DNA from 3 places in the Longimonas haloalkaliphila genome. Region 1 is predicted to be linked to each of the others. Evidence: riboswitches for the same ligand, from Rfam matches in the RefSeq annotation. Region 1 holds a riboswitch; each other region holds the start of a gene.
What was found. Region 1 has a riboswitch for cobalamin ahead of ACZ48V_RS06485 (acyl-CoA thioesterase). Riboswitches for the same ligand answer to the same signal wherever they lie in the genome.

Region 1 (4,583 bases):
CGGGAGGTCCATGCGCTGCTGTTGAAGAGGGCGCCGCGCAGCGTACGGCTGGTCGCGGCGGGTCATGTCGGGTGTAATGGAGGCAACCCGGCGCTGCACATCAGCATTATGGATGCGGTCGGAGCGAGATCGGTGCGTATGGGCCTCGCGGCTGGCCGCAAAGAGACGCCCGGCCGCAGGCGCGCTCTGGCTGTCCCGATTCGCGAGCGCCACAATCTCATCGAGCTTCTGCGTGGCAAAAGCGAGCCACTGCTGCACCTCGTCGTCGAGCGTCGTCTCCGTGTTGAGGTCGACAGGCACATGCAAGAGCGAACACGACGGACCAACCAAGACGCGGTCGGCTCCGAGCGTATTGACGGCTTGCTGAACGGTGTCATGCGCAGCGTTGAGATCAGCGCGCCACACGTTACGCCCGTCGATAAGCCCAAGCGAAAGGGCCATGGTATCGGGAATCTGCTGCAGGGCCGCCGATAGCTGCTCAGGTGCGCGCACCAGGTCCAGGTGCACGGCCTGCACCGGAAGGTCGAACACCGCCTCCATGTTGTCGCCCAGATGACCGAAGTAGGTCGTCAGTAAAAGGTTCAGATCGGTCGCTTCGGCGAGGACGGCATATGCCTGCCGAAAGGCATCGTGGGCAGCGTCGGAGAGGTCCATCACCAGGTGGGGTTCGTCGATCTGTACCGCCTGTGCGCCAGCCTCTTCGAGGCGATTCAGAACCTCAGCGTATACAGGGAGCAGGTTATCTAGCAGGTCGAGCGGCTGCACTTCGGCAGACTGCGCCTTGCCCAGAAGCAGCAACGAGACCGGACCAAGGAGCACCGGACGGGTCTCTATGCCGGCGTCCTTTGCTTCGTTATACGCGTCGATGGCCCCGGTGGATGAAAGCGAGAAGGACTGACCGGGATGCCATTCGGGTACGATATAATGATAGTTGGTGTCATACCACTTGGTCATCTCCATCGCCGCTGTGCGGGCATAATCGCCGTCGCTTGCATCTACCTCTTTTTCCTGTACGCCACGAGCCATTGCAAAATACGTATCGAGGTCAACCTGGTCGCTGTTCCAGTCAAAGCGGGGCGGTACGGCTCCCACCATCGCGATGGTATCGAGTACCTGATCGTAGAACGAAAAATCGTTGGAGGGAATGTGGTCGAGTCCTGCATCCTTCTGAAGGCGCCAGTGCCGAAGGCGTAGCGAACGAGCGATATCGATTAGTCTGCTGCGCGACGCGTCGCCCGCCCAATATGCTTCGACTGCTCTTTTGAGTTCACGTTGCGCGCCAATGCGCGGAAATCCAAGGTTGGTTGAGGTGATCATAAAAGAGATAGGGCTTTGCATTTAAAGAAAGTAAAGAAAGACAGATTGCGCGCTGCATGGGTCGGCAGCACGCACGCAGTGCACAGGTGTACACGGGGGGCGTGGGGGAAAGCACTTCCCAATGCCGCTATGCGTCCGGCGATGCGTCTTGCCCTGTGTCGGATACAACCGGTGCATTCTGCGGTACATCCTGAAGCGAAGGCACGGGAACGGGGCTGTCATCAGCTCCGAGGGCAACGAGCGTGAACGTACCCGTGCATGCGAGAATGCGTTCGTACTGATCCATGGGCTCGATGAACATGTCGGTGCGCACATGCATCGACGACGTTCCGGTCTTCACAACGCGAGCCACGAGTTCCACGATAGTGCCTTCAGGGACGGGCTCCTGGAAGCTGATTTCGCCGGTATGGACGGTCACCACTTTAGAGCGGCACCAGCGGGTGGCGCAGATGAATGCCGCCTGGTCCATCCAGGCCATCGCCGAGCCGCCGAAGAGGGTGTGATAGTGATTGGTGTCGCCCGGAAAGACAGCCCGTACCATACGGGTGGTGGTATCGGGCGAAAGGGAGGGGGCATCTGTGTTAGACATAGTAGCGTATCCGTAAATAGGAAAACCTTGAACGCCTGGAGCGCGCACAAGGTATCGGATACACAAAAACGGCGTAGGGCAAAGCAGGTACGTGATCTTCAGACCCGTACGGGCTTGCTTCAACCGTAATGCACTGCGGACCATGGATCCCAGAACGCGTGGGCGCGGCGCATGGCGTGTACAGAAGGCACCACTACAAAAGGCACTACAAAGCACAGCCAGTCGCCATTCTATTGCATCAAGCAGGCATTCGGACTTTCACCGTTGCGCGACAGCGCCGGATTTTCACCGGACTTCCCCCGAGACGCTGCATGACGGGGCGTGATGCCCCAGGTCATTCAGCCGCCGTGCCACGACAGCACAGCCTTGATGGGTATGTATTCCAAATGATACGGCGGATTCTGGGTAAGTGTCAAGCCGAGACGATGCTGGGAACGACGACGGCATTGGGCATGCCTGCCGGGGGGGCAGGAGTCAATCTGGCAGGTTAAGCCGCGAGGCGGGCAGCCAGGCCCACTCGGCAGTAGCTTCGACGACCGCTTCGTCTCCCATCATGAGCGTCACCGGCACATCCACGCGACCAATGGGGCGAGCACCGAGACGGTTGCGCATGTCGGCATCGAGCGAGGCGGTGGCCGTAATCCGTTCGGGAGCCGGACGCTGAAACGACACGTCGAGTGTGCGAATGACGGGTACGCTCTCATCGGGGATGTTCAGAGCCGTGACGAGTCCGGAAGCCGTCTCTGCCAGCAGCGCCAGCGCCGCCGCGTGCATCGTGCCGATGTGGTTGGATACGGCACGCTCCGGGCTCAGCGCGACCGTCACCGTTTCGGGCGTGTACGTGCGGATGTGCACCCCGGCGGTATCCACAAACGGAATCGTCTGACCGATGGCGTGGGTAATGCCGTCGGGGCGCAGCTCGTTGGGACAGTCAGCAAAGCGACGCGCAATGGCAGGAAAAGGATTGGTCATACGTCTGAAACCTTATGTGGTAGAAGAAAACAGATGGGCCACCTTGACCTCGACTCCGTCGATAACGGGTGAGCCTACCAGCCCCGCCTCCACGACACGCGCATGCTGTGTGAAACCGGCGTCGGTATTTACGTGAACCTCAACCGCCTGCGATTCCGGGCGGAGCGTCCAGTATTCGCGTACGCCGTGCTGTTCGTACAGCTGTTTCTTGATCCCCACATCGCGGTAGGCGGTGGAGGAGGAAAAGATCTCAGCAATGAGATCAGGGGCGCCTTCAATCCGCTGTTCTGTGATGATCTCACGCCGCGTGTAGGCAATGTACACCAGATCGGGCTGCATGGTGGTGTTTTCTGTCAAGAAAACATCTATGGGAGCAAACAACAACTCACCGGGATGAGATCGCCGACTGATCGAGGTAACGCTGTATCGCCCAGGCCAGACGGCGGAGCACGTGTTGATGACGCAAAGTGGTCGGTGGAGCCATGATCAGGGATCCGGCAATCAGTTCGTAGGACCCATTTTCCGGCAACGTGGCATAGTTGGCGTACGTGTAGCGCTCCTTCTTGGGAAGGGGGAGCGTCGCCACATCGGGCGTTTGCGTAGACGGCATAACAGCGTGGGGCCGATGAGTTTAAGGGAGACGATCACACATGGTTGGGAGTAAAAAAGTCCGCGTCAGAGGCCTTCCATGCAGCCAAAGGCAACAGACCGGAGCATGCGAAAGCACTACCACCGGCCTGTACAAACGGGCGCATCCACCAAGTAATTTGTGTTGCTATACAGCCTGCTGCGACCCGGTATCTACGGCAAGTTCATCCTGGAATAGCGACTGACGGTTGAAGTCCTGCGCAAGCATATATCCGTCGTAGTGAGTACGCCGGGCAATGTGATTGAGCCCTTTGGCTGTGAAGTACTCGGCAACGGCAATGGGGCGCCGCCCTTCCTCTTGAATAGCCCACTGGGCATGGTGGATGAGCAGCGCAGCCTCCAGTGCATGAGCGATGGTATACGTGAAGCGCCGGGCTCCGGCCTCAAGGGCTTTTTCGCCGTAGTTTTCAAGCGTTTCCGCGAGCCACTGCACAGCAGCTTTAAAGGCATCTTGTGCTTGCTTCATCGCATGTTTCAGCGCGGGCGTCTCGACAGAAGCTGCGCATCGTTTAATTTCGTTATGCACCGCCTCAAGGCGTCCGTCGCGGCGCAGGGTGCGCAGCGCGGTGAGCGACATCACATTGGTTGTGCCCTCCCATAGAGGAAGCGCAAAGGCGTCGCGCAGCAGCGTAGGGATTCCGGTTTCCTCGACGTATCCAGAGCCGCCAAATGCTTCAATGACTTCTGTGCTTACCTCAACCGCCTGCCGTGCTGTAATGAGCTTGACGAGTGGGGAGAGCGCGCGGAGGAGGTGCTGCTCGTCGCTATTAAGCGCGTTGTTTTCTTCTTTGCCGACGAGCTCTACAAACCGGAACGTAAGGTGGAATGCCCCTTCGAAAGTAGCCTGAACATCGGCAAGCGTGTCGTAGTGCAGCGGCTTTTCGATGATGGGGGTACCAAAGGCTTTGCGGCGGCGGGCATAGTCGCGCGCCAGTGCCAGGCCGCGGCGCATGCTACTTACGGCGATCAGAGCATTCCACATACGGGCGCGATCCACCATCGGGGTAAGATGACGCGTGCCGTGCTTCAGCTCAGTAATTGGATGGGCCACAGCACC
Region 2 (4,583 bases), 670 kb from region 1:
GCTGAGGCAATGAAGCCGTAGGGGAGCGGTTCTGGGATGGGCCGCGTCCTAAAACAGATCGTCGCCGCTGACGCTCTGGGTCATTTTGGAATAGGTGGTACCGCGCTTCGAGAAGAAGTCGTTGCCTTTTGTGAGCAAGATTTCTTCGTAGAACCAGCGGGTTTCGGCGAGCAGGTCGCTGTCAACTTCAAACAGCGGGTCGACATCGACATGGTCGAGCGAGGCGTTGAACTTGTCGCGCAGAAAAGCATCGACCACGTTGCGCGGAAGGAAGTCAAGCTCACCCTCTTCAAAAATCCAGTCGAGCACCTTTTGCTCGGCCTGATAGGCGCGGCGGCAGGCCTCGGTGACCTGCGCGTCGAACTCGTTACCAAACCAGGTCGGATACTCTTCACGCATCACGTTGATAAGCTCTACGCCGAAAAGCCCGTGGATCTGCTCCTCTTTCGAGGTAGCTTCGACCGCATTGGCGACGCCTTTGAAGCGTTTCTCGTACTTGTCGAACGAGAGCATGATGAGGAACTGGCTGAACAGGCTCACATGCTCGATAAAGATGCTGAAGAGCAAGATAGAGAGCGCAAAATCGCGCTTGTCGGCGCTGTCGGCCGCCTCCAAGGTATCTTCGAGGTACGCGATGCGGTCGCGAAGGGCCGGAATGGTTTCGACGTCTTCGAAAGCCTCGTTCAGGCCAAGCAGCTCCAGCAGGTGTGAATACGCGTCGAGGTGGCGCACCTCCGACTCAGCGAACGTCATGCCTACCGCTCCCACCTCGGGCACCGGAAGACGCTTGTAGATATCGGCCCAGAAGGTTTTGACAGATACCTCAATCTGCGCGATGGCGAGCATGGTTTTGGTGATAACACTACGCTCCACATCGGTGCAGTTAACGTGGAAGTCTTGAATGTCACCCTCAAAGTTAAATTCGTCGTGCACCCAGTACGACTGACGAATGGCCGTTTTAAACTTGAGCAGGTGCGGGTACTGGTAGGGCTTGAGGTTGACGCGCTTCTGGAAAAGGGGCATATAGGCTCGGGGCAGGCAAGCTTATGAAAGGAACCGTTCAAGCAAGACCCTGCGCGCCAAAGCGTTGCGTAGGCAGCTACGCCCCCCGTGTGTCGCGCAGGCGATCCGCTTTGAGCAGGGTCAATCGGGGCTGAAGCAGTCTGAACTGGAAACCTGACTGACGGAGCGGTTTGCGCGGCATGTAGGATGGTTAGCGTGACCACGAACCCCAGGACGCGTGGGGAGTCGGGTGTTTTGCAGCGTTGGATAACGGCACTACGTGTAAACAGCCGACGTGTTGTTTGGTCGCTCGTGCACGCGGGCATTCGGACTGTAACCGCTGCGCGACAGTGCCGGAGTTGCACCGGCTTCCCCCGTAGGTGCTTTTGCCGAGCATGCAGCGTATCGGCAAATTCCTTCCGCGCCACGACAGCGCGGCCGTGCAGAGCACATATGTGTTTGAGCGTGGCATACTATGTACGAGATGCGCGGGAGAGTGTCAAGCAACAATCTCGTAGGAACGACGCCGGAAGCGCTCCCAATTCAGCCCCACCTACGGCAGGGGCCGTGTAAGCCTACCCGCCCCTCTTTTCTCTTTCAAGCTTGTCACGTTTGCACGAGAATGCACCGGGTACGGGCCGCATGCCGCGCCGTTTGCACGCGTCTCGGTGGACAGGCCGCTACGGGATGAGCTGTATCTGTTCGCTGATGCGGTTTGGCTCAATCTCATCGGGGTCTTGTGGACGGGCCTGCACGTAGTAGGCTTCTTCGAGGTAGGGCTCCACAAAAAGATCGAAGTGCACCGGATCAAAGGGATGCGCGCGCTGCCCGCCGGGATAGACGACATGTGCCTCCGGGCGATCGCCCGAAAAGTCGACGACAGCCCGCTGGCTCGCGGTGTGCGACACGCGCAGTCCGGGCGCCTGCAACAGCGTCGACGCAAAGCCCGGGAACGGATGTGGCCCGCGTCCGAGCGAGGCAAACGGCCCTGCTGGCAAGAGATGGGCAATCTCAAGCTGATGATGGTCGCCCCATCGCCACGCCTCGGGGTCCCACGTGTATCGCGCAGCCAGCGTATCGGCAGTCGCATCGAGGGCCAGGCCCATCAGCTCCAGACCGGTTTCGGTGGTATCGGTGTCAACACGGTTGAACCATGGCGCTTCCGGATCGTGCTCAAGCAGGTCGAGGAGCACTGCGTCTTGCGGACGCCGCGCTTCGCTGAAGACGGGCTCGTCCCACATCATGTCGCGCAGCACCCGTAGGAACGTATGCATCACAAGCGGCTCGTGGCGGTCGGTCGTGGCGTGGCCTTCCCACCTAAGCAGCCAACGGCGCACTGCGGTGCCTCGCTTGGTGAGCCGAGCGGGTTCCACCGCCTCGATAAACGGCGCAAAGGCCTCACGCTCTTGCACGTAGACATCCACCTGGTACGCCTTCATGTCGTTCAGACTGTGTTGCTCGCGTGCATCGAGCAGCGTCTTCAGACGCATAGAGCGGTAGCCGTCGCGCCAGTCGTGTCCTGCGTAGTGCGGGTACGACGGGCCAACCGGCACCTGATTAGCGGATCCCAGTACCCCCCGCTCTGGATTGTGCACATGCGGCATCTCATCGTGCGGCACCCACCCGGTCCACGCGTGGGCATCGGTGCTTCCGTCCAGGATGCTCTTACCGGTGCCGGAGGCTCGCATGGGGAGTGCACCGGACATCCGCATCCCGATATTTCCCTCCGTATCTGCCATCGCAATGTTCTGCATGGGCGCATGCCAGTCCGCAAGCGCGCTGTCGAGCACAGCCACTGACGTGGCGCGGTTCATCTGCCAGAGCGCATGCAGCGTCCGATTGGGATGATGCGCCACCCACTGCAGCGCAACTGCCTGCGTATCGGCCACCGACTGCGGCGTGTCCGGCAGCAGCGGTCCCCACCGGCTGATGCGTAGCGTATCCAGCACAGGCGTGGTGCCCTGCATGTAGAGGGTATCGACCTGCAGCTCAAGGTCGTGCCACGTCCCATCGTAGCGGTACTGCGTGCGGTCGTCGTTCACCGTAAGCGCGTAGTGATCGACGACGTCGGCCCCTGCGTTCGTGAGCGCCCAGCCCACATGATCGTTTACGCCCTGCACGATGACCGGCGCCCCCGGTATCGTAAGTCCCGACACGTCTGTCGTGGGCGTATGCAGATGCACCTCGTACCAGATCGACGGCACCGACACGCCCAGGTGCATGTCATTCGCCAGCAGCGCCCCGCCTGTGCTGCTACGCGCAGGCGCCACGGCCCAATTGTTCGACCCCTTCCCGAAGCGATAGCCTTCCAGCGCCGTGTCTTGCAATTGGTGATGCGCGGCGTAATGGGCCTCCAGAATAGCCTGCACCGGACCCGGTGGCGCTACGCTCGCCGGTTGTAAGGGTTCGTGTTGCAAGGTTTCATGATGCGAGGCCTCGGCAGCGCCCTCCGGAAACATGGATGCGTACAGTCTGGATGGGTGGTCAGGGTAGAGCGTCGCGTAGTCTTCCGGGGAAAGCGCTTGCTGCAGCGCATGATAGACCGGTGCGTCGCTGCGGTACGTGAGGTCGTAGGTCATGAACTGAAGCAGGCGCGGACCGTCAATTGGAGCTCGCAGCGCGGGCTCGGCGTTGAGCAGGCGGTACTCCAGCGGCCACTCGCGCGCAGGCAGTGCCTCGATGTAAGCATTAGCTCCTTCTGTGTACCAGCGCAGCGCATCCCACTCGGTGCCCCCCTCCTCTTCGATCCGCCTGATGTTGGCCTGTGCCCCCCACTCCATCCCGGTAGCTCGCAGAAATCGGTCGCTGTTAGCCATCGACGGGCCAAGCAGTTCGGAAAGGCGCCCCTGCGCCACACGCGAGGTGAAGTCCATCTGGAAGAGGCGATCACGCGCAACGACATACCCCATTGCGATGGTGGCATCGCGGTCGCTCTGCGCGTAGAGATGCGGCACACCGCGTTCGTCGCGCACCATCGTAACGGGCTCGTTGAGCGCATCGAGCTGCAGCGTCTGCGACGTAGCATTCAGTTCAGCCGTTCGGGCCGCATGCCAGAGCCCGTCAGCCGGATCCACGAAACGCTCCAGCGGTGGCAGTCCGCCCCAGCTAAACGTGAGCGCGATGTATAGTCCGGCAAGAGCGGCGAGGGCGCCGCCAGCTCGCAGCGCAGTACGAATCGATCGGCTCATGAAAGCGAGGGGGTCTCCGGGGGCGTCGTTGAAGATACCGAGGCCCCGTTTTGCGGGATCACCTCCGTGTCCTCGTCCTCGTGGGCGCGCACGCGCTGCATCAGATTATCGGTGGCGTTGGCGTAGTCGCGTGCGCCACGCGAGTGGGGATCGGTGTCGAAGACCGTTTCGCCGTCGTCGTACGCCTCGGTGAGTGAGGTGCTTGTTCGTATAACCGTGTCGAGTACCCGGCGAGCATACTTCTTGCGCATATAGCTCCGGTACGCACCGTGTAAGCGCTTGCGGCCGTCGACCTGTGTAAATAGAAACATGGGGGCGTGCAGGTTCGGATTGAGCCGCTTACGCACCATCGACACGGTCTGGAACGTTTGCTCGGCGCCTACGACCGACTGG
Region 3 (4,583 bases), 1.9 Mb from region 1:
GAAAAGCAGACCATTGATAATGTGGACTGTCCCGTTAGTGACGTTCTGGTCAGACCGGAAATAGCCTATTCCGTTTACACTGCCGGCGGTCGCAGCCAGCTCCGACCCCTGAAGCGAGGTAAGCGTTTGGCCTTCGCCCAGGTCTGCGGTTGTAAACGGCTCGCTGACAACGTGGTGCTGAATTACATCAACAAGTAGGTCGGGGTTGCCAAGTAGTTTCTCAGCATCCCAGTTATTGAAGGTTGGATTGCCAGGAGCAAACACTGTCAGTGGTTCGCTGCCATCCAGTGTCTCAAGAAGGCTGGGTTCAGTTTCGGTGATCGCCGTCTCAAGTGTGGAAAGATAATCAGACTCTTCAACAAGCTCAGCTGCAGTCCGCTCAACAGGATCAACACCTGTCGAGATTTCGTCGGAATCGCAAGCTGATAGAAAAAGCAGAACCGCTCCAGCGAGCACAAACGAAAATAGTTTGCTCGTTATGGCGTTTCGAATGTTCATAATACTACGAGTATTGGATAGGATAAACGAGAGTGTAGACCCGCCTCTCAGGACGGCCCGAGATTGACTTCGAGATAGAGAACGCATGTAAAACGTAAAGCTCACCAGATAGGGGGTTCCAAAGGGTGATAGATAACCTCAGCCTATTAGCTTCAGGCCGAAAACGGTCGTGCGCATTCACCCAAGCACGAACAATGGAGATAAGATAGCCCAACAAGATCCGTCAATGTACTACTGTACTACCGGTGAAGCATTTACTTTTACATAATGTAATGTAGATAAATCGAAGGCCAATAGAAAGTGAGGGTTTCATGAGTCTTCCTTTGCGCTCTGCAGAACCGGTGCGAAGACGCGCTGCAGGCAAGAAAAAGTGCCATCGGTGCGAAAATTTTACTGCGATTAAGACTCGCAACGTCAGGGCCATGCCCTAACGGTTCCCGAGGCTATCATTCATCAAGACAGCATAGCCCGACCAAGATTGCAGACCAAGAGCCTGTTCGGGGCTTAGTTTGCAGTTCAAAAAAGCCACTTGGAGCCCAAATTAAGAAATTAGAACAGGCTCTTGAGAACAAAACGGCTCTAAGTGGCAACGTGCTGAAGCCACCTTCAAAAGAGTTGAGAAATCTGTTTTTACCACACAACGTATACGTGGCATAACATACGTATATGTAATGTATGTAGCGCGGGACGGATTTGAACCGTCGACCTCCGGGTTATGAATCCGACGCTCTAACCATCTGAGCTACCGCGCCATTCTAATTTGCAGTCCTATTCTATGAACCGTAGCCGCATTAAGGTTCCACGCTGCGTCGTGAAGAAGAAATGAGTGGGGCAGAGGGATGCGCACAGGGGTTCCATTCGTGCACGCTGTCTCGTATCATGTATATCTGTTTCTTTCTTGAATAACCCTTCGCCCGTACGGATGGCCTGGTCTGAAATCATTGGACAGGAGCGCGTGGTGGATATGCTTCGTCGCACGCTCTCAAGTAAGCGTGTGCCCCATGCATACCTGTTTCACGGCCCGCGAGGCACGGGTACGGTCCCGGCTGCGCTTGAGCTAGCGCGCGCGCTGCAGTGCACCGAGCAGGACGAAGAGGCATGCGACCGCTGCGCAGCCTGCCAGAAAACGCGCCGCATGGTGCATCCCGATGTACACGTCTTCTTTCCGTATCCGAAAGGCACAAGCGACGACGATGTGGCCAGGCGCATCAAACGAGTTGGAGAGGAGCCCTACGCTCCGGTCGATTACGTGCGCCGCCCGTCGCTTGAAGACCCCGAAAAGACCTCCAACAAACAGGTCATGTATCACATCGACCGCATGAAAGAGGAGGTGGTGCGGCCTATGACGTTCCACCCGGGCGAAGGAGATTACAAGATTGCGCTGCTCACCGATGCCGAATACATGAATACCTCGGCGGCGAATGCCTTCCTGAAGGTGCTCGAAGAACCGCCCTCGCAAACGGTGTTCATCCTGACAAGCAGCCGCGTTGATCAGATGCTGCCCACTATTGTGTCGCGCTGCCAGAAAGTGCGTTTCGACCCGCTTTCTCCAAGTGCAATTGCCGGAGCGCTTCAGGAACGCGAAGCCCTTCCATCTGGCGAGGCCTCTATGCTCGCTCGCATGGCCGATGGGTCGTATAGCCACGCCCTGCAGCTTAACGAGAGTACCCACCTGCGCGAGAGCCGCACGCTGGTACTCAACTTTCTGCGCGCGGCGTACACGCGCAAAACGGATGCCCTGAACGAACGGATCGACGCAATCGATCGGCTCGGACGCGAGCGGGTGAAGGGGGTGCTGCGCCTCATGATCCGGTGGGTGCGCGACCTTATGCTCTACCAGACACTGGGTGACGAGGCGCCGCTTGTGAACGTAGATCAGGCTGAAGCCGTGGCGAACTTCTGCCAGCATCTGCCCGATGCCGATCTGGAGGCGATGGTCTCGCGCGTGGAAGAGGCGCTGCATTTGGTCGGACGCAATGTGCGCACGCGGCTTGTGCTGATGAACCTGGCGCTTCAACTGGGTGCTGCTATGAAAGGCGGCACGAGCATCCCCGTCTACCAACCGCTTCCTGAACAGGCGCTTACATCTGCACTCTATGAGGCAGGGTAGCACATGCAGGGTACCTCATGCAGATTATGCCTTGCAAAACACAGCACAAAGCCATACTGAAGCTTTCCGTCTGCCGTAGGCGTCCGCTGTTGTATCGTTCGTATTGTGTGAAGTGGTGGACACTCTGTAGGAGGCGCGTGTATGTTATAGGTGCTTATATATCGCATCTGTAACAATGCGGTAGATGGCCCCGCTACAGGTTCGCTGTTTTCGAATGGCGATGAAAAGGGAATCTCGTGCCAGCGCGAGCATATGCCAGAACGTGCTATGTGCCCGTACTGAAACCGAGAGCTGTACCCGCAACTGTGATCCGGTGCTCCGCCTCTCGCCGTCTGCGCTCACTGTTCCATAGAATGGGAAGAGCCAGCCGCACCAGCGAGGTGTAGACACGACCTGTGAAGGCGCAAGCCTCGTACGGTCCGCCGGCAAGCCAGGAGACCTGCCTGTGGCGTGCATTCGTCACCTTCCTCCGGGAATAGAGGGAGCGGCGTTGGCCCACCTGTTTGACGTCTGGCGCTGTGAACCGCCGGGGTCTTCTTGCTGGTAGCGCATACCGTACCCACAGCCAACGGGTATGTGTAGCGCCTGCAGCATCTTCTGGGGCGACGACCCTCCCACATCAATGAGGCATGGTCGTTTCGTTCCGTCGTTTCTTTCTGTGGAGTGCCTTCGCGCTGATGACAGCGTCGGGATGCGTTGCCGGTGCCGCATCGGCCTCCGACCTTCCCCTCGCGCCGCGCGATACCGTCGACTGGGCGATCAACCTGCCCGAGCTGACGGTCACTGCCACACGTATCCCTACGACGGTGCACAACGCGCCGGCTTCCATCGCGCGCATTGACTCGACAGCGCTTGTGGCATCTGGCAGCGCAACGGTGGCTGATGTGCTGGAGCGCCGCTCATCCGTTCATATTCGCCGCGCCAGTGCTTACGGACTCGCCAGCGCGTCGTCGCGGGGAAGCGGTGCTTCGCAGACGCTCGTACTGCTCGACGGGCACCGCATCGCCAATCCGCAGCTCGGGCAGACAGATCTTTCGCTTATCCCTTCTGTGCTTCTGCAGTCGGTCGAGGTGATGCAGGGGCCCGCGGCGCCGCTCTACGGCAGCGACGGGATGGGCGGGGCGGTGCACTTGCGTACCCGGGCCCCCGCTAAGCCCGCGCTTGCCCTTACGACACGGGCTGGTGCCTTCGGGCAGCATGGCGGGGATCTGCTCGTCGGCGACCGTGCAGGCGACTGGAGTTGGGTGGCAGCAGCGCGCTACGAGCGCCTGCAAGGCGACTTTCCGTACGAAGATCGGGCACGCTTCCCAGCAGAAACAGTGCGCCGCGACAACGCCGACCGCACGCAGTACAGTGCTTTCGTGTCTACGCATACCGCCGCCACCGACCGTTCGCGCGTCGCGGCCCTGGTTACGGCTACGAACCGGGGACTCCCCGGAACGAGTAGCCTGGCGGCCAACACCGAACGGCAGCGCGACCGCAGCGCTCGCATGTGGGCACATCACCGGTGGCGCCTGGCTTCAGGCACGCTCACCACCCGTGGGTTTGCTCAGTACGATGCGATCCGCTACCGAAATCCGGAACAGAATATCGACGACACCGGACACACCTACGTGGCCAGCACCGAAGCCGAGTGGGAAGGCGGCGTAGCAGAGACGTGGAGGCTCAACACAGGCCTGTCGGCGCAGTCCAGCTGGGCGCGCCATCCCAGCCTGCGAAGTCAGGCTACACAGCAGCATGCCGGACTCGCCGTCAGCGCCGTCCGCACCGGCGACCGGGTGCGATGGTATCCGGCTGTACGCGTAGACGCATACCGCGTGCCCGAAGGCACGAACCGCGTCGCCACGGCTCCGCGCCTTGGCATCAACCTTACGCCGCTACCAGCGTATGACGGATTGCGCCTCAAGGCACATGTTGGGCGTGCCTTTCGGATGCCGACGCTCAACGATCGTTACTGGCAGCCCGGCGGCGTACC

Region 2: another riboswitch for cobalamin. It lies ahead of ACZ48V_RS09050 (ribonucleotide-diphosphate reductase subunit beta); the one in region 1 lies ahead of ACZ48V_RS06485 (acyl-CoA thioesterase).
Region 3: another riboswitch for cobalamin. It lies ahead of ACZ48V_RS13945 (TonB-dependent receptor plug domain-containing protein); the one in region 1 lies ahead of ACZ48V_RS06485 (acyl-CoA thioesterase).

The regions. Positions count from the first base shown of each region.
Region 1 covers NZ_AP043948.1:1,638,732-1,643,314, forward strand. The annotation lists gene metE (5-methyltetrahydropteroyltriglutamate--homocysteine S-methyltransferase) at 1-1,317, opposite strand, end outside; gene ACZ48V_RS06485 (acyl-CoA thioesterase) at 1,445-1,906, opposite strand; adenosylcobalamin-variant (AdoCbl-variant) riboswitch at 2,144-2,222, opposite strand; gene ACZ48V_RS06490 (YiiD C-terminal domain-containing protein) at 2,381-2,878, opposite strand; gene ACZ48V_RS06495 (Uma2 family endonuclease) at 2,891-3,235, opposite strand; gene ACZ48V_RS06500 (hypothetical protein) at 3,264-3,488, opposite strand; gene ACZ48V_RS06505 (acyl-CoA dehydrogenase family protein) at 3,654-4,583, opposite strand, start outside.
Region 2 covers NZ_AP043948.1:2,309,970-2,314,552, reverse strand. The annotation lists gene ACZ48V_RS09050 (ribonucleotide-diphosphate reductase subunit beta) at 49-1,023, opposite strand; adenosylcobalamin-variant (AdoCbl-variant) riboswitch at 1,315-1,394, opposite strand; gene ACZ48V_RS09045 (penicillin acylase family protein) at 1,683-4,190, opposite strand; gene ACZ48V_RS09040 (ParA family protein) at 4,187-4,583, opposite strand, start outside.
Region 3 covers NZ_AP043948.1:3,561,283-3,565,865, reverse strand. The annotation lists gene ACZ48V_RS13960 (fasciclin domain-containing protein) at 1-498, opposite strand, end outside; tRNA gene ACZ48V_RS13955 (tRNA-Met) at 1,177-1,250, opposite strand; gene holB (DNA polymerase III subunit delta') at 1,421-2,608, shown strand; cobalamin riboswitch at 2,789-3,069, shown strand; gene ACZ48V_RS13945 (TonB-dependent receptor plug domain-containing protein) at 3,238-4,583, shown strand, end outside.